One region of the Nocardia sp. NPDC002869 genome, then DNA from elsewhere that is predicted to be linked to it. Evidence: riboswitches for the same ligand, from Rfam matches in the RefSeq annotation. Region 1 holds a riboswitch; each other region holds the start of a gene.

Evidence for each region. Region 1 has a riboswitch for S-adenosylmethionine ahead of ACLML9_RS07415 (aminotransferase class V-fold PLP-dependent enzyme). Riboswitches for the same ligand answer to the same signal wherever they lie in the genome.
Region 2: it holds a riboswitch for S-adenosylmethionine, as region 1 does, so the genes downstream of both, ACLML9_RS08500 (rhodanese-like domain-containing protein) here and ACLML9_RS07415 (aminotransferase class V-fold PLP-dependent enzyme) in region 1, are expected to answer to the same signal.
Region 3: it holds a riboswitch for S-adenosylmethionine, as region 1 does, so the genes downstream of both, metX (homoserine O-acetyltransferase MetX) here and ACLML9_RS07415 (aminotransferase class V-fold PLP-dependent enzyme) in region 1, are expected to answer to the same signal.

Annotation. Positions count from the first base shown of each region.
Region 1 covers NZ_JBKOOL010000025.1:19,664-25,610, reverse strand. Annotated here, with positions in the region: gene ACLML9_RS07440 (alpha/beta fold hydrolase) at 1-82, shown strand, start outside; gene ACLML9_RS07435 (hypothetical protein) at 624-1,658, shown strand; gene ACLML9_RS07430 (GNAT family N-acetyltransferase) at 1,935-2,504, opposite strand; gene ACLML9_RS07425 (hypothetical protein) at 2,932-3,762, opposite strand; partial or broken gene ACLML9_RS07420 (LLM class flavin-dependent oxidoreductase) at 4,189-4,689, opposite strand; SAM riboswitch class IV at 4,890-5,003, shown strand; gene ACLML9_RS07415 (aminotransferase class V-fold PLP-dependent enzyme) at 5,049-5,947, shown strand, end outside.
Region 2 covers NZ_JBKOOL010000030.1:8,261-14,207, forward strand. Annotated here, with positions in the region: gene fgd (glucose-6-phosphate dehydrogenase (coenzyme-F420)) at 1-387, opposite strand, end outside; gene ACLML9_RS08490 (HAD-IIA family hydrolase) at 668-1,444, shown strand; gene ACLML9_RS08495 (O-succinylhomoserine sulfhydrylase) at 1,661-2,875, opposite strand; gene ACLML9_RS08500 (rhodanese-like domain-containing protein) at 2,872-3,288, opposite strand; SAM riboswitch class IV at 3,306-3,418, opposite strand; gene ACLML9_RS08505 (hypothetical protein) at 3,483-3,953, opposite strand; gene ACLML9_RS08510 (FAD-dependent oxidoreductase) at 4,182-5,570, shown strand; gene ACLML9_RS08515 (amidohydrolase family protein) at 5,642-5,947, shown strand, end outside.
Region 3 covers NZ_JBKOOL010000123.1:1-5,947, forward strand. Annotated here, with positions in the region: gene ACLML9_RS20755 (NADP-dependent isocitrate dehydrogenase) at 323-1,540, opposite strand; SAM riboswitch class IV at 1,816-1,926, shown strand; gene metX (homoserine O-acetyltransferase MetX) at 2,178-3,323, shown strand; gene ACLML9_RS20765 (DUF3017 domain-containing protein) at 3,348-3,593, opposite strand; gene cycA (D-serine/D-alanine/glycine transporter) at 3,878-5,359, opposite strand; gene ACLML9_RS20775 (tRNA (cytidine(34)-2'-O)-methyltransferase) at 5,621-5,947, shown strand, end outside.

The sequences.
Region 1 (5,947 bases):
GGGGCACGGCCTCCTGGCCGACGTCGAACCTGTCCGCAGCCTCGTCCTCGAACACCTCCGGCGAAAGGACTCACCGGAATGACGCCGCATCAGCGAATTTCGAGAAGACCCCTTGCCGTGGACGTACTCTCGCGCTCATTCCGACCGGGTCGCCACGGCCGATGTTGTTCGAGCTGGTTGATACAGCGCTCGACAGTGTTGCGAGCCCGGTAAATCACTGTGTCGAACGCCGGAGGCCAGCCGTCTTGCGAGCCGCGCCGGCGGCGGTGCCCAGCTTGATCGGCCGGGCTCGCGATGGTTCGCCGGGACGCGACTTCGGCGCAGATACTCCGGTTGGCCCGTACACGGCCCGACAAAGTGGATCGACCAGGTATGAACCCCTGGCACCGCGCGCTGCCCCCGACGCTTGGTGCACTTCAAATTCCTTGTTTAAAAACCGATGTATTCCTGGACAGATGGTGGGCAATCATCGCCGGTCGACGATGATTGCCGCAGGAAACTTGTCCGACAAGCACCTTTGGTGAACACCGAGCGCTAGACCGATTGGTCCAGCGTGTGCGCCCGAAATTCGGCTGATGCACGGCGATCCGCCGTTGTCGGAGCCATTTGGCACGATCGCGGCTATGACCAGCACTCCGACCACTCCACCGCGGCCGTTCGACGTCACCACCGTCTTCCCTCTACTGGCTCCGCTGGCACGCACGGCGACCCGGTTGCACCCGCGCCCCGGGTCGCCGTCACCGCAGGACAGTTCCATCGGCGGACCGTTGCTCTGGCCCGCCGACGAGCCGTGGCCGCACTGCGACGAACCTCATGAAGTGGACGGAATCAACCCGACCCTGACCCCAGCGGAGGTGCGGCTGGAACGCCGGATCCGTGCCGCCTCGCACGGCAGGGCCCTGACCCCGCAGGAACGAGAGACCCTCGAGCGAATCCGCCCGCCGCAGGAGTATCCGCTCACGTTGGCGATCGCCCCCTATGAGGGTTCCATAGCGATGCTGCCGGTCGCACAGCTCTACGCGCGCGACGTGCCCGATCTGCACACGCCTGAAGGCGCAGACCTGCTCCAGGTCTTGTGGTGCCCCTTCAACCACCCGGCGGGCATGCCCAGGACTGCGCTGTTCTGGCGGTCGGCCGCCACCGTCACCGCCATCCTCGCCACGCCCCCCGAACCGCCCGCGGTGCAGTTCGACGGCTACCTGCCCGAGCCGTGCCTGCTCCACCCGGAGCAGGTCACCGAATACCCCGACCACAGGGAGCTGAGCAAGGAACTCCGGGAGCAGATCGGAGACTGGAGCGTGTGGCAGGCAGCCGAGACGGGCGTGGACAGCGCCTACGCGTCGTACCCGCCGGAGTTCTACGCCAATGAGTTGTCCGTCGCACCCGGCTGGAGAGTCGGCGGCTGGCCTGGCTGGGGAGCCGCCGACCCCAGCCCCCTGCTCTGCCCTACCTGCAACAGCGACATGGACCCCCTGCTGACCATCGCCACGTCCGAAGCCGGCAGCAGAGACAGCAGCTGGCTCCCACGCGAGGAATCGGCGCATGAACCATCCATCGGCTTCAAGCCCACTGCAGTCGAAATAGGTAGCGGCTACGACCAGCATCTCTACGTCTGCCAGACGGCGCCGGAGCACGCCCACACCGAGCTGATGGCCTAGCCGTTGGGTCGGGTCGGGTCTCAGGAGCGAACAACGGACACATGCGTGTTCACGAATGCAGGTTGAGGCGAGCGTTGGCATCCTCCGGCGGATATCGCCTGACCGTCCGTTGATCGATGCGTTCCTGGACGTCGGTGCGAGCAATCAACGCTGGTCAGCGATGATTGCTCGGTCTATCTCGTCCAGAAACCGCCTTTTCCAGGGCATGGGTGGTGCAGTACCGCCGACCACTCACCACGGCAGGTTTGGGCCACCGAACCGGCCCGGTGAGCGTTTTCACCGATGCGCCGGGTCGGTAGGCAAGAGGCTGAAGAGCACTGAGTCGCGGCGGCCTCCCTTGAACGGGGTATGAGACCTCAAGAGCCCTTCGCGCGTGAAACCACTTCGCTCAGCGACCTGTTGAGAGGCCAGGTTGTCCGGGCCGCAGGTAAGCTCCAGTCGCGCGACGGCGAGGTCGTCGAACGCCCAGCGCGCCAACAGCCGCACGGCTCGCGTGGCAATGCCACGACCGCGCGCGTGGCCGGCGAGCCAATATCCGACCGCAGCTCGCCCCTCGGCGACAGCGATGTCGTAGATCGATGCCCCGCCCCACACCCGGCGGGCGTCGCCGGCCTCGACGATCGCGAACCCGATGGCCTCGCCCCGCATTCGCGCCGCTTCTTCCCCTTCTCCTGCCCAGGTCAACTGGTGCTGTTCGGTGAAAGGCTCGCTCGATGCCCAGGAGAACCGCTGGCACAGAGGGTCGGAGAAACCGGCAAATCGCTGCGCGTGGTCGTTCGGTCGCCAGGCGCGCAGGGTCACGACTCCGTCGGTGAGTTCAGGATCGGGGAAGTGCAACTCGGGCATGGACGAAAACTACGAGACGATTCGCGAGGCTGTCGCTTCGTTTTTCTTTCACAGCCGGGTTTGGAGTTCGCCAGGATTGCAGTCGCTTGTTGACGCAGCGGGCGGGATTGGACTCGTAGCTGTTCATCAATCGCTGCATTCTTGGACAGTTCAGCGTGATTTCATCGCTGGCCAGCGGTGTTTACAGCCATTCACTCGTCCTATAGCCCTTTTATGGACGCCCATGGTGTGGGTGACAGGGAACCCGCAGCAACAGCGCAAGAAACAACAAGTTCCGACATCAGCCCCGGCCCCAGCGGGGGTGATTACGCAGCGGGATCATCGCCGAAGACAACGGGCCGGGGTGATAGCCGGTCGCGGATACGTCCTTATCCATTGGGTCTCCGCGAATGCTATGGGGAGCCCGAACAGGGCGGCGTGAAGCCTGTCAGGTTTCGATCCACCCGGTCGGTGACGGTTTCGTCATCTTCATGAAGACGATGTTTGCGTTAATTTCTCCCGGCCAGGCCTGGCCGGTGATCCTGCCGTGCGTCCGTATCTCGATCAACCGGTCGAGTGCGCCGTTGACGGCGACTTCGCTGAGTTGGCTGTCGAGTAGGGCGGCGCGGAGTCGGCCGAGGTCAACCGCGTCGACCTGAGTCATCACCTCCTCGCTCAGGGCGGCGTTGTGGAACTCTTCGACGAAGTCGGAGCGGATGCCGATACGCGAATCCGGTGATTCCGGGCACGACAGCCCGTGATCGATGGCCACTATGTCGCCGTTGCGGCCGGTGCGGTAGTTGCCCCAGTGGCGATCGGTGTTGCCGATGACGTAGTCCAGTACCGCCATCTGCTCGCGTTGGATCTTCGGGTAGCGGTCGTTCAGACGCCGCAACTCATCCCTGGCATTCCTCTTCAACCAGTCCTCGCGCGGCAGTCGCAGTTGAGCGGCCTTGGGGTGGCTCGGGGTGGAATACGCCCAGATCTGGTTCGAACCCAATCCATAGGGCCCGTTCGTGATCGAGGTGGGCGGGACGCGTCCGAAACCCAGAGCCTCGTCGACTCGGTAGGCGCCCTGTTCTCGATAGGCGAGGTGTCCTCCCCCGCGAGGAATACCGAAGCGCAGCGGAAGATCGGGTAACACACCCAGCAATGTCTCGAGGTACCCCGGTTTGTAGACGCTACGGGCACCGCCCACCGAACGCCCGAGGAAGGTGGCGGCGACGCCTCCACCGAGCGGTTTCACTTCACCATCGAGCCTGCGCACCGCTATTTCCATCGGGCTCGGCTCGAACAGTGGAAGTCCCGTCCTGCCGATGCCGTCCAGACTCCGGGCGGCGTGCTCGGTTGTTCGAGCGAATCCCGAGCTGTACCGCCGGGCAGTACCGTTTCCCAGATCTCGGAAACTCCCGGCCAGACCATGGGTGATCGTGTCGAGCAGCCGGATGAGTGGGTTGTTCACCTCTGCTCGAACCAATCCCTGGAGTCGTCACATCCACGGCGAAGGTGTGACCGCTGTGGGCCTTCGCCTGTTCGGCCGCGGGGGACGCCTACCCGCTTTGCGCGATACTAACAGTCATCTCATACGTCAGAGCGCGTTGAAGGCGGCCGGCTGCAAGAAGGTGTTCGCCGACAAGAAGTCCGGCAAGGACGCCGAGCGCGAACAGCTGTCCGCGTGCCTGGAGAGCGCACCCCGGCGTGCGGCGGTATCGGTCACCCGGTAGTGCTCACCCCGGTAGGTGACGTTCTCCTCGGTCCACAGCCGGCGGACCAGCCGGAGGAACTCCCTGGTGCGGGCGTACCGCTCGGCCTGGTCCTCCTCGGCTTCGCCGTAGGCCGCGAGATCGTGCTTGCCGGACACGATATTGATCCGCAGCCGGCCGCCGGTCAGGTGGTCGGGGCTCGCCGCCGCGGCGGCGAAATGGGCGGGCCGCCAATAGCCGGGCCGGACGGCGGCAAGCGGTTCGAAGGTCGTGGTCCGGGCCGCGAGCGCGGTGGCGACGGTGAACGTATCCGGGCGACCCCAGCCGGCGCCGATCAGCGCCCCCTGCCACCCGTATTCCTCGAGTGCGCGTGCCTGCGCGGTCAGTGTCTCCAGGCTGTTGTGGCCGGCGGTGACGGCATCACCGCGATGCCCGGGAATCACCTGGTTGGGGATATACCAGAGGTATTCGGCCGTCGGGGCGGCTCCTGCTCGGTCTGGCATCGCGGATCTCCGTTCGGGGCCGGGGGATCGGGACAGGCGCGCACCGGATGGGCCGGGGGATCACCCGGACACACATTGCGCCGCTATCCGTTTCCGGGCTACGGACCGGATCACGGTGATTCGAAATCGCCGCACCGGACCGGCGGGCGTGGATCGAGGTCGGGTTGACAAGCCGGTGGCCGTCTGACACTCTCGCACCAGGTCACGAGTGCCAGCGTGAAGCCCCGGCTTGCTGGCCGGCAACCCTCCTCCGCGGTGGGGTGCCCCGGGTGACGACCTGGCCGCTGCTCGACCGAGCACGGCAAGCGCGGACTCCGCCGAATCGAAGCCCGGAGTCCCTCGATCGAAGGGATTGCGTGATGACCGCTGTACTCGACCCCACCCGTGCCCCGGCCCGCGTCTCCGGCGACGACCTGCGGGTTCCGCTGGTACAGGGTGGTACCTGTACCTACGCCAACTTCGACTACGCGGCCAGCGCTCCGGCTCTCGCGCAGGTCACCGCACGGGTGGCCGATCTGCTGCCCTACTACGCGAGCGTGCACCGCGGGGCCGGGTATGCCTCGCGTGTCTCCACTGGCTGCTACGAGGCGGCCCGCGAAACGGTCCGCGAGTTCCTGTGCTGTGCCGCCGACCAGGAAGTCGTATTCACCCGGAACACCACCGACGCGCTCAACCTGCTCGCCGCCTGCGTCCCCGGCGATACCGTGGTCCTCGATATCGAGCACCACGCCAACTTCCTGCCCTGGGCCGGGCGCGGACGCCGGGTGGTGCCCGCCGCCGGCACGCTCACCGAAACCGTCGAGCGTCTCGCCGCCGAACTCGGGGCGAAACCCGCGGCGCTGCTCGCGATCACGGGCGCGTCCAATGTCACCGGGGAGGTGCTGCCGCTGACCGAGCTGGCCGCGCTCGCTCATCGCCACGGTGCGCGAATCCTGGTGGACGCGGCCCAACTGGCGCCCCATCGGCGGATCGACCTGTGCGCCACCGATATCGACTATGTGGTCTGCTCCGGGCACAAGCTGTACGCACCGTACGGCGCCGGGGTGCTGGCCGGTCGCCGCGACTGGCTCGACGCCGCACCGCCGTACCTGGCCGGTGGGGGCGCGGTCACCGAGGTGACCTCGGACACGGCGGCCTGGGCGACCGCGCCGCATCGGCACGAGGCCGGTTCACCCAATGTGCTGGGCGCCGTGGCGCTGGCGGCCGCCTGCGGGGCGCTCACCGAACTCGCCGCCCCCGCCGAGGTGCACGAACGGGT
Region 2 (5,947 bases), on a different contig from region 1:
GAAGCGCTCCTTGAACTCCGGCCATTCCCCGGTGTAACCGGTGGCGATCTCGTTGAGCGCCTCACCGGTGCCCACACCCAGCATCACCCGGCCCGGATACAGGCAGCCCAGAGTCGCGAACGCCTGCGCGATCACGGCGGGGTTGTATCGGAAGGTGGGGGTGAGCACCGAGGTGCCGAGCAGGATCCGCTCGGTGCGCTCACCCGCCGCGGCCAGCCAGGCAAGGGAGAACGGCGCGTGGCCGCCCTTGTGCCGCCACGGCTGGAAATGATCGCTGACCGTGGCGCTGTCGAGGCCGTGTTCCTCGACCAGTACCGCCAGCTCCACCAGTTCCCGGGGTCCGAATTGTTCCGCCGATGCTTTGTATCCGAGCTTCAGTTCACCCATGTGCGCCCACTCCTGTCGCGTTGTGGTCGGCCGTCTCCGGCCCGGATTCGACATTAATAGGCGCAGTTGGGACGAGCCCACCCGCCGCCCACGCGGGGCCGGAGGTCCACCTCGGCCGATGCGGTGGCGGGGATCGGTAGGTGGACGCGCACAGGTCCACGGTGGTGTCGACTTGTGTCACGTTCCTCACCCGGGCGCGGCATACCCGGTTCGCACGCCGCCGGAGGCGCAGAATTGATGGGTGAGCCCAGATGACCGGATTTTGTCCTACCTCACCGATATGGACGGGGTGCTGGTACGCGAGGACCATATGGTGCCCGGCGCCGACGAGTTCCTCGCCGAATTACGGGCCGAGGAGATCCCGTTCCTGGTACTGACGAACAACTCGATCCGCACACCTCGCGATCTCCAGGCCCGGCTGCGGCAGACCGGACTGGAGATCCCGGAGCATTCGATCTGGACCTCGGCGCTGGCCACCGCCAGTTTCCTCGACGAACAGCGACCCGGCGGCACCGCCTATGTGGTGGGCGAGTCCGGACTCACGACCGCCCTGCACGAGATCGGCTACGTGCTGACCGAGGTGGATCCCGACTATGTGGTGCTGGGCGAGACCCGCACCTATTCGTTCGAGGCGATCACCACGGCCATCCGGCTGGTCGAGCGGGGTGCGCGGTTCATCGCCACCAACCCCGACCCGACCGGCCCCTCCCGGGACGGCGTACTGCCCGCGACCGGTTCGGTGGCGGCCCTGATCACCCGGGCCACCGGCCGCGACCCCTACTACATCGGCAAACCGAATCCGCTGATGATGCGTTCGGCGCTGCGCCGCATCGGTGCCCACTCCCAGACCAGTGTGATGATCGGCGACCGGATGGACACCGATGTGATCTCCGGGATGGAGGCCGGTATGCGCACCATCCTGGTGACCTCCGGTATCTCGACGAAGGTATCGGTCGGGCAGTATCCGTACCGGCCGACCACTGTGCTGAGCTCGGTCGCCGACCTGGTCGGGCGGGTCCGCACCCCGTTCACCGAGGTAGTGACTCCGCCGATCTGAGCGCACGGTCTCCGGGGCGGTGTCGGTCGACGGGCCTGGTCGAGGGCAGAACCCGTCCGGCGATGGTGAAGATGTGGGCCTCGCCTAACTCGGCACCGAGAGGGTGCGGCTGTTCGTAAAGGCGATCGGGATCGGGACTGCCGTAGTAGTCCCCAAGCATGGAACCGCCTGTACGGGGGTGCACCCCTGTTCCGGCGCTCCACGGCCGCTGCGCGATCAGCTCAACGCGTGGTCCAGGTCGCCGAGGAGGTCTTCGATGTCCTCGAGGCCGACCGAGACCCGGACGACCCCGTCCGAGAGTCCGATGCTCGCGCGGCCCTCCGGGCCCATGGCCCGGTGGGTGGTGGTCGCCGGGTGGGTGATCAGGCTTTTCGCGTCGCCCAGGTTGTTGGAGATATCGATGATCCGCAGCCCGTTCAGTACCTCGAAGGCGCGTTTCTTGGCGAGGTCGGCGGCGGCCTTCAGTTCGAAGGTCACCACGGTGCCGCCTCCGCTCATCTGCTCGGCCGCCAGCGCGAACTGCGGGTGCGATTCCAGGAACGGGTACCGGACCCAGCTCACGGCCGGATGCTCGTCGAGGTAGCGCGCGATCCGCAGCGCCGAATCGGTGGACTGTCGGACCCGCAGCGGCATGGTTTCCAGACCTTTGAGCAGCGTCCATGCGTTGAACGGGCTCAGGGCCGGGCCGGTGTGGCGCATGAGCGTCTTGACCGGGCCTTCGATGTACTCGGAGGTACCGAGGATCGCGCCGCCCAGCACCCGGCCCTGACCGTCGATATGTTTGGTGCCCGAGTAGACCACCACGTCGGCGCCGAGTTCGAAGCCACGCTGCAGCAGCGGGGTGGCGAATACATTGTCCAGGACCACCTGCGCGCCCGCGGCGTGCGCGAGCTCGCAGACCTTGCGCACGTCGACCAGGGTCTGCATCGGGTTGGCCGGAGTCTCGAAGAACACCGCGGTGGTGGGTACGGACAGTGCCGCTTCCCACTGGTCGAGATCTTCGCCGTCGACGAACACGGTCTCGACACCCCAGCGGGGCAGGATCTCATTGCACACCACGAAACAGGAGCCGAACAGGCTGCGCGCGGCCACCAGCCGGTCGCCTGCCTTCAGCAGCGCACCGAGGGCGACGAAAACGGCGGCCATACCGCTGGCGGTCGCGAAACACGCTTCGGCGCCGTCGAGCAGGCGCATCCGCTCCTGGAAGGTGGTCACCGTCGGGTTGCCGTAGCGGGAGTACACGTAGTGCGGGTTGTCCCCGGTGAACGCGGCCTCGGCCGCTTCGGCGCTGGCGTAGACGAACCCGGAGTTCAGGTACAGGGCCTCGGAGGTTTCGTCGAACCCCGAGCGGCTCAGGCCGCCACGCACACCCAGTGTCGCCGGACCGACTCCTTCGGGTAAGGGCCGTTCGAACGAACCGCCGCCGATCACGACTGCCGCCAGGGCAGTCCGTGGGCCCGCCAGCCGGAGCCGCCGCGGTGCCCGAGTTCGTCCAGCGGGCCTTCGAAGCCGTCGCTGATGTTGTAGGAGGGTCCGATACCCGCGGCGGTCGCGGCGTCGGCCGCATGCGCCGAACGCTGACCGGAGCGACACAGGAAGAGGACGGGCGCGTCCGCGGGGCGGTCGGACAGGGCGCTACGCAGCTGGTCCAGGAATTCGGCATTGCGGGCGCCGGTGCCGTGGACCCACTCCACCAGCAGCGTCGGCTTGGCGATGGAGCTGGTGTCGGGTACTCCGACGAACTTCCATTCGGCTTCGGTCCGCACGTCCACCAGGACTGCGTCCGGGTTCTCGGTCAGCAGTTCCCATGCCTGCTCCGGGCCGATATCCCCTGCGTAATTCATACGTGGCACCTCCTGTGAATCCGCACTTGCCGCATCCGATCGATGCGTGCCAGGTCGTCACCCGGAGCACCCCACCGCGGAGGAGGGTTGCCGACCAGCGAGCCGGGGCTTGGCACTGGTACTCATGACCTAACCGAAAAGATTGCCCGGCGAGGTCGGGCCGTGTCAAACATCGGTTGACGCCTTCGGCGGGCTCAGCCGGCCGGCTGGTTGCACACCAGCCAGTCGCCGTCGGACTGGAACAGCCACCAGGTCGCGGTCCGCTCCTCGCCTTCCACACGGCTGGTCACTTCGATGTTCGCGGTATCGCCGGTGATGTGGACGGGGCCGAATCCGGTGATCTCGATATCCTTTCCGGTTTCGCCGGGTTTCAGCTGTCCGGCCAGCGGGGAGCGGGCGGGTACGAAACCGGGGCAGACCGCCCGGCGGGGCGGTTCGGGCCCGTAGCGATTGCTCACATCGGCGAACTCCCGGACCGCTCCCGCGATCCGGTCGGAATCTGTGACATTTTTCTCAGCGGGCGCCACCAGGCCGGCGATGAGTACACCCGCCAGGACCAGGGCCGCGACCGCCGCGGCCACGATGAACGGGGTGATCGAGCGCGGTCGCTCGTCGTCGCCCGATTCGGTGGCGGGCCGCTCGTCGGCCGCTCCGGGATCGCTCATACCGACGATCATCCCTGGTCCCCGGATCGCACCGTGCCCGCACCCCGATAGAATCGTGGGTACGGCGGGTACCGCAGCACAGCGCTACCCGCGGAGACGTGGGACGACGAACGGTGAACAGCCACCCACGGACGGCGCGATGTAGGTGCATACGAGCCGCGCGTCAAGTTAGCCTATGCTAACCACAACGCCAGTGATTCTTTCGACCGATAAGGGTGCGCGTAACAGATGACCGAGCAGAAGGAAGCGAACCGCCCGCTTCGGATCGCGATCGTCGGGGCCGGGCCGGCCGGTATCTATGCCGCCGACGCGTTGATGAAATCCGATGCGGACGTCTCGATCGATCTGTTCGAGCGGATGCCCGCCCCGTTCGGACTGATCCGCTACGGCGTGGCGCCGGACCATCCGCGGATCAAGGGCATTGTCACCGCCCTGCACAAGGTGCTGGACAAGGAGCAGGTGCGCCTGCTCGGCAATATCGACTACGGCACCGATATCACGCTGTCGGATCTGCGTCGCTTCTACGACGCGGTGATCTTCTCCACCGGCGCCAACGCCGACCGGGCGCTGCCCATCCCGGGTATCGACCTGGACGGCTCCTACGGCGCGGCCGACTTCGTGTCCTGGTACGACGGGCACCCGGACGTGCCGCGCACCTGGCCGCTGGAGGCGGAGAAGGTCGCGGTGCTCGGTGTCGGCAATGTCGCCCTCGATGTGGCGCGAGTGCTGGCCAAGACCGGTGACGAACTACTGCCGACCGAGATCCCGCCGAACGTGTACACGGGCCTGAAGAACAACAAGGCCGTCGAGGTGCACGTGTTCGGCCGCCGCGGCCCGGCGCAGGCCAAGTTCACCCCGCTGGAACTGCGCGAACTCGATCACTCCCCGACGATCGAGGTGATCGTCGATCCGGAGGACATCGACTACGACGAGGGTTCCGAAGCGGCCCGGCGTCATTCCAAGCAGGTCGATATGGTGGCCAACACCCTCGAACAGTGGGCCATCCGCGACCAGGGCGATCGCCCGCACAAGCTGTTCCTGCACTTCTTCGAATCGCCTTCCGAGATCCTCGGTGAGGACGGCCGGGTCGTGGGCCTGCGTACCGAACGCACCCAGCTCGACGGCACCGGCAATGTGAAGGGCACCGGCACCTTCAAGGAATGGGACGTGCAGGCCGTCTACCGGGCCGTCGGTTACCTGTCGCAGAACATCTCGGAGCTGCCCTTCGACGATCAGGCCGGGGTCATCCCGAACGAGGCCGGCCGGGTCCTGGTCGACGAGGGTGCCGACGGCGCCGCCCGCTACATGCCCGGCACCTATGTGACCGGCTGGATCAAGCGCGGTCCGGTCGGGCTCATCGGCCATACCAAGGGTGACGCGAACGAGACGGTCGCCTGCCTCGTGGACGACAGCACGAAGTTCGTGCCGGCCGAGAACCCGGAGCCCGAGGCCGTGCTCGAGTTCCTGGAGGGCCGGGGTATCCCGTTCACCACCTGGGCCGGCTGGTACCGGCTCGACGCGCACGAGCGGTCGCTGGGCGAGCCCGAGGGCCGCGAGCGGGTCAAGGTCGTCGAGCGCGAAGATATGTTGCGCGCGAGCGAACCCCACAAGGTCTGATCCACCGTCCGCTGCTCCCGGTCCATGGTCGAGAGCAGCGGGCGTCCCGATCCATCAGGCATGCTGTAGCAGTGTTCGACGCCCATGTACACATCATCGATCCGCGTTTTCCGCTGATCGAGAACGAAGGCTACCTACCGGAGCCCTACACCGTCGCCGACTACCGGCGGCGGATGTCCCGGTTCCGGCCTTCCGGTGGTGCGGTGGTGAGCGCCTCGTTCCAGGGCAACGACCAGAGCTATCTGCGCGCTGCCCTGGCCGAACTCGGACCCGGTTGGGTCGGCGTGACCCGGCTGGATCTCGATGCCTCCGACTCTGAGATCCTCGCCCTGCACGAGGCCGGCGTGCGCGCGGTCCGGTTCAACCTCAAACGCGCG
Region 3 (5,947 bases), on a different contig from region 1:
GCCGTTTCGGCCTCGAAGCGCATGCGCCGCAGGCGCGAGTCTCGAGGCCGAAACGGCGAGACCCAGGGGGCCTCAACCCCGCGCCGCCGCAGGCGGCGCCAAAAAACACAGCACCTTCACGAGCGAGCCCACATGTCCCGCCTTCACAAGTGAGTTCACACCTCCTGCCCTCACCAGTAAGCCCACACGTCCCGCCGTGGCGAGCGAGCCCCCACCCGGGTCCGAACGTGAACCCACCTCGCCCCGCCCCGACCTGGGCGGCGCCGCCACATATGGCGATGCCCCCACCCATCGCGGGCAGGGGCATCGACAAGGTGGGGTGCTACCTCAGCGCACGCGCGAGGTTGGCGTCCAGCGCGGCCAGGAACTCCTCGGTGGTGAGGTAGCCCTGGTCCCCGCCGACCAGCAGCGCGAGGTCCTTCGTCATCTGCCCGCCCTCGACGGTCTTGATGACCACGTCTTCCAGGGTCTGGGCGAAACCGATGACCTCGGGGGTGTTGTCCAGCTTGCCCCGGTGTTCGAGGCCGCGGGTCCAGGCGAAGATCGACGCGATCGGGTTGGTCGAGGTCGGCTTGCCCTGCTGGTGCTGGCGGTAGTGCCGGGTGACCGTGCCGTGGGCGGCCTCGGCTTCACAGGTCCGGCCGTCCGGGGTCAGCAGCACCGAGGTCATCAGGCCGAGCGATCCGAAGCCCTGCGCGACCGTGTCGGACTGCACGTCGCCGTCGTAGTTCTTGCAGGCCCAGACGTAGCCGCCCTCCCACTTCATGGAGGAGGCGACCATATCGTCGATCAGCCGGTGCTCGTAGGTGAGACCGGCCGCCGCGAACTGGCTCTTGAACTCGGCTTCGAAGACCGCCTCGAAGGTGTCCTTGAACATGCCGTCGTAGGCCTTGAGGATGGTGTTCTTCGTCGACATGTAGACGGGGTAGTTCTGCTGCAGCCCGTAGTTGAACGAGGCGCGCGCGAAGTCTTCGATGGACTTCTTGAAGTTGTACATGCCCATCACGACGCCGCCGTCCTCCGGCATCTGCACGACCTCGTGCACGATGGGCTCGCTGCCGTCCTCGGGGGTGAAGGTGAGGGTGACGGTGCCGGCCTGGAAGACCTTGAAGTCGGTGGCGCGGTACTGGTCGCCGAAGGCGTGACGGCCGATGATGATCGGCTTGGTCCAGCCCGGTACCAGGCGCGGAACGTTGGAGATGATGATCGGCGCGCGGAAGATGGTGCCGCCGAGAATGTTGCGGATGGTGCCGTTGGGCGACCGCCACATCTTCTTGAGGCCGAATTCCTCGACGCGGGCCTCGTCGGGGGTGATCGTCGCGCATTTGACGCCGACACCGTGCTGCTTGATGGCGTTGGCGGCGTCGACGGTGACCTGGTCGTCGGTTTTGTCGCGGTATTCGATGCCGAGGTCGTAGTACTCGAGGTTCACATCGAGGTACGGGTGGATCAGCTTGTCCTTGATGAACTGCCAGATGATCCGGGTCATCTCGTCGCCGTCGAGTTCAACGACGGTGCCTTCAACCTTGATCTTGGACATGGATCTTCGTGTCCTCCTAAGACTGGTGCCCTCATTGCACGGCCAGGCGAACACGCTTGTGAGCGGACCCCAGCTGTTCAACAGACAACGTATACATCCCGCGTTGTCCACGAGACGTCTGGTGTAACCAAGACGAGCGTACTGCTTGTGGCGGTCTCACGGTGCAGCCAGCCCCGTTCGTGAGATCTCACATGGGTGAGACACGCCACAAGATTACCTGGTGGGCGCGCATACCGATTTCGATCCGTATCGGTGCCCGGTTACCATGTTCGGCAGGTCATGAGTGTCAGCATCAAGCCCCGGCTCGCTGGCCGGCAACCCTCCTGCTGCGGTGGGGTGCTCCGGGTGATGACCTGGCTCCCGGGAGCCGGGAGCAAGCGCACGTCAGGAGGTCGTCGATTTGTGCCGGTACTGGTCGCGTTGACCGCGGCGTTCTCACGACTCGACGAGAAATCCCCCATTTTCTGGAGCACGATATGAGCGATCACAGTATCCGTGGTGCGACCGCTGCCGGAGCTATCCGCCGGCGACCGGCGGTCGCGCCCGGCGGCCTCCGCGCCCGCACCACCGGATCCACAGCGGCGATTCATACGCTCCGGGCATCAGTGCCGTTCGCGGGTTCAGCGGAATCCCTCACGTGAAAGTGGGCACCGAATCGACCACCGCTCGTCCGGTGGCCCAGTTACCGCCGCCCGACGGCACTCTCGGATACGTCGACATCGGCGAACTCACCCTCGAGAACGGCGCCCGGCTGCCGCAGGTCCGGCTGGCCGTGCAGCGCTGGGGGGAACTGTCCCCGGCCCTGGACAACATCGTCCTGATCGAGCACGCGCTGACCGGTGACTCCCACGTCTCGGGCGACCCGGACGACGACCATCCACAGGCCGGATGGTGGAACGGGATGGTCGGCCCGGGGGCGCCGATCGATACCGACGAGTGGTGCGTGGTGGCGACCAATGTCCTCGGCGGCTGCCAGGGCAGCACCGGCCCGGCCTCGCTCGCACCGGACGGCGCGCCCTGGGGTTCACGGTTCCCGGGGATCTCCATCCGCGACCAGGTCGCGGCCGAACTGAAGTTGTTCGACCGGCTCGGTGTGCCCCGGCTGGCCGCGGCGATCGGCGGTTCGATGGGCGGTATGCGCGTCCTCGAATGGATGCTGCTCGCACCGCAGCGCCTGGCCGCCGCACTGGTCCTCGCGGTGGGCCCGCGGGCCACCGCCGACCAGATCGGCACCCAGAGCACCCAGATCGCGGCGATCACCAGCGACCCGGACTGGCTGGGCGGCGACTACCACGGCACCGGGCGCGCGCCGATGGCCGGACTGGGTATCGCGCGCCGGATCGCGCACCTCACCTACCGCACCGAGGCCGAACTGGACAGCCGGTTCGCCAACAGCCCGCAGGAGGGCGAGGATCCCTGGGACGGCGGCCGGTACGCGGTGCAGAGCTATCTCGAGTACCAGGCCGAGAAGCTGGGCCGGCGCTTCGACCCGGCGACCTATGTGCTGTTGAGCGAGGCGATGAACCGGCACGATATCGGCCGTGGCCGCGGCGGGATCGCGGCGGCGATGGCCGCCGCCGAGGTGCCGTGCATCGTGGGCGGTATCGATTCCGACCGGCTGTACCCGCTGCACACCCAGCAGGAACTGGCCGACGGGCTGGCCGGCTGCCGGCATTTCGAGGTGATCTCGTCACGCGACGGCCACGATGCCTTCCTCACCGAGGCGGCGGCCATCGGCAAACTGCTGGCCCAGACGATGAACCTGGCTCGCGCCGGACGCTGAGCGCCCGCGGGTCCGTCGGCCCGGTCAGCCCACGCCGAGGGTGTTGATGGTCGCGGCGAGGAAGACCACGGCGCCGCCCAGCAGGGTCAGCGCGCCCACATCGAACGGTTTGCCGCGGACCGCGAGCAGGCCGACCCGGGCGGTCGGCAGGCACAGCCGGAACGCGGCCGCGATGAGGGTCGCGCCGCCGAAGAAGAAGGCGCCACGGCGCCACCGATCCTGCGCGACGAACACCACGGCGATCAGCACCACCACCGCCACCACGACCATCGGCAGATGGCAGCGTAGGAAACCGGCCCATCGGCTGCCGGTGCCGGGATCGTCGTGGGTCGGGGTCGCGGCGTCGGTCACGGGGGCGATTGTTCCAGATCCGGCCGACCAGGTCTGCACGAGCTGTTCGTAGTCCGCCTCGGCGACGCCGAATGTCCACGCGACGCCCCGGCCACCCGGAGCACGCGCGCCGACTGCGCGCCGACCTCCCCGAGCACATCTAGCGGGGTCCCGAATGCCCCGATCCGCCCCACCGGAGGCGGGGCGGATCGACACAGCGCAGATCAGCGCAGCGCGGCGTTCTCGGCGAGGACCTTCTCCCGATGCCGCTCGCGCAGCGCGGCATGGTGCGGACTGCGCCGCACCACCAGATAGGCCGCGCCCAGCACCACGAACCAGATGGGGGTCACCAGCAGGGCCTGCAGGGTGTCGCTCTTCTGGGTGAGCGCCCAGACCAGGAACACGAAGAAGGCCAGCACCGCCCAGACCGCCGGCACACCGCCCGGGAGTTTGAACGTCGACGCGGCGTGCAGATGCGGCCGCCGCTTCCGGTAGACCAGGTAGCTGGCCAGGATCATCGTCCAGACGAACATGAAGCACAGCGACGAAATGGTGGTGACGACGGTGAACGCTTCGACGATGGACTGTCCCGCGTAGAGCAGCACCACCCCGATCAGCAGGAACGCGCACGAGAAACGCAGCGCGTTGGCCGGGACCTTGCGCCGGGACAGCTTCCCGAACAAGGCGGGGGCGTCCCTGTCACCGGCCAGGCCGTACACCATCCGCGAGGTGGAGTAGATCCCCGAGTTCGCGCTGGAGGTGGCGCTGGTGAGTACCACGAAGTTGACCACACTCGCCGCGACACCTAGCCCGGCCAGGGAGAACATCGCCACGAACGGACTCTCGTCGGCCGAGACCTCCCGCCACGGGGTCACCGCGCAGATGACGATCAGGGCGCCGACGTAGAACAGCAGGACGCGCACCGGGATGGAGTTGATCGCGCGGGGCAGCGTGCGTTCGGGATTCTCGGCCTCGGCCGCCGTGGTGCCCACCAGTTCGATACCCACGAAGGCGAAGACCGCGATCTGGAATCCGGCCACGAAACCCATGGGCCCGGTCGGGAAGAAACCGCCGTCGTTCCACAGGTTGGCCAGCGAGGCGGTGGTGCCGCTGTCACCGGTGAAACCGGTGATCACCATCACCAGTCCGGTGACGATCAGCGCGCCGATGGCGATCACCTTGATCAGCGCGAACCAGAACTCGGTCTCACCGAATGCGCGCACCGTGGGCAGATTGAGGACCAGCAGAACGACGATGCAGACCAGCGCGGGTATCCACAGCGGCAGATCCGCCCACCAGTAGGACACGTACCCGGCGATGGCCACCACATCGGCGATACCGGTGACCACCCAGCAGAACCAGTAGGTCCAGCCGGTGAAGAACCCCGCCCACGGGCCGAGCAGATCACCGGCGAAATCGCTGAACGATTTGTACCCGGAGTTCGACAGCAGCAGCTCCCCCATCGCCCGCATGACGAAGAAGAGGAAGAAGCCGATGATCATGTAGACGAGGATCACCGAGGGGCCGGCGAGCGAGATCGTCTTACCCGAGCCCATGAACAGCCCGGTGCCGATCGCGCCGCCGATCGCGATCAGCTGGATATGTCGGTTCGCCAGCTGGCGGCTCAGCTTCTCCGGGCCGGCACCCGGATCGCTCACGCCCCTCGCGTCGTCGCCTGGATTATCGTGGCCCTGCAGCACGGCCATATTTCTCCCTCCGGAATGAATCGGACAGCCCATTCGACCACCGGAAGCGCATTCCTGCAGAGTGGGCGGCCCTACGGTACGCCGCCGCAATCCGTGCCGTGCGCGGCCCCCGCGCCATGCCGGTGATCGTATTCGCTGTGGTCAGGGCGTCGCGATAGCGGTAGCGCCCGCCCCGGCGATGTGTTCGGCACCCTCGCGGCCACCGCTCGATCATCCGGCTCGATCACCGTGGCGCCGCCGCACCTGATTGACTGGTCGGCTGTGTTCCGATTGATGTTCCATGAACCTCGCATACCGGGCAATACGGGCAATGCCATCCGGCTCGCCGCCGGCACGGGCAGTGAGCTGCATCTGATCGAACCGCTCGGCTTCGATATGTCGGAGGCGAAGCTGCGCCGGGCCGGGCTGGACTATCACGACCTCGCCTCGGTGACAGTGCACCCGGACCTGGCGACCGCGTGGGAACAGCTGCGGCCCGAGCGGGTGTATGCGTTCACCACCCGGGCCACCACCCCGCACACCGAGATCGCCTACCGGCCCGGCGACATTTTGCTGTTCGGTGCGGAACCGACGGGTCTACCGGCGGAG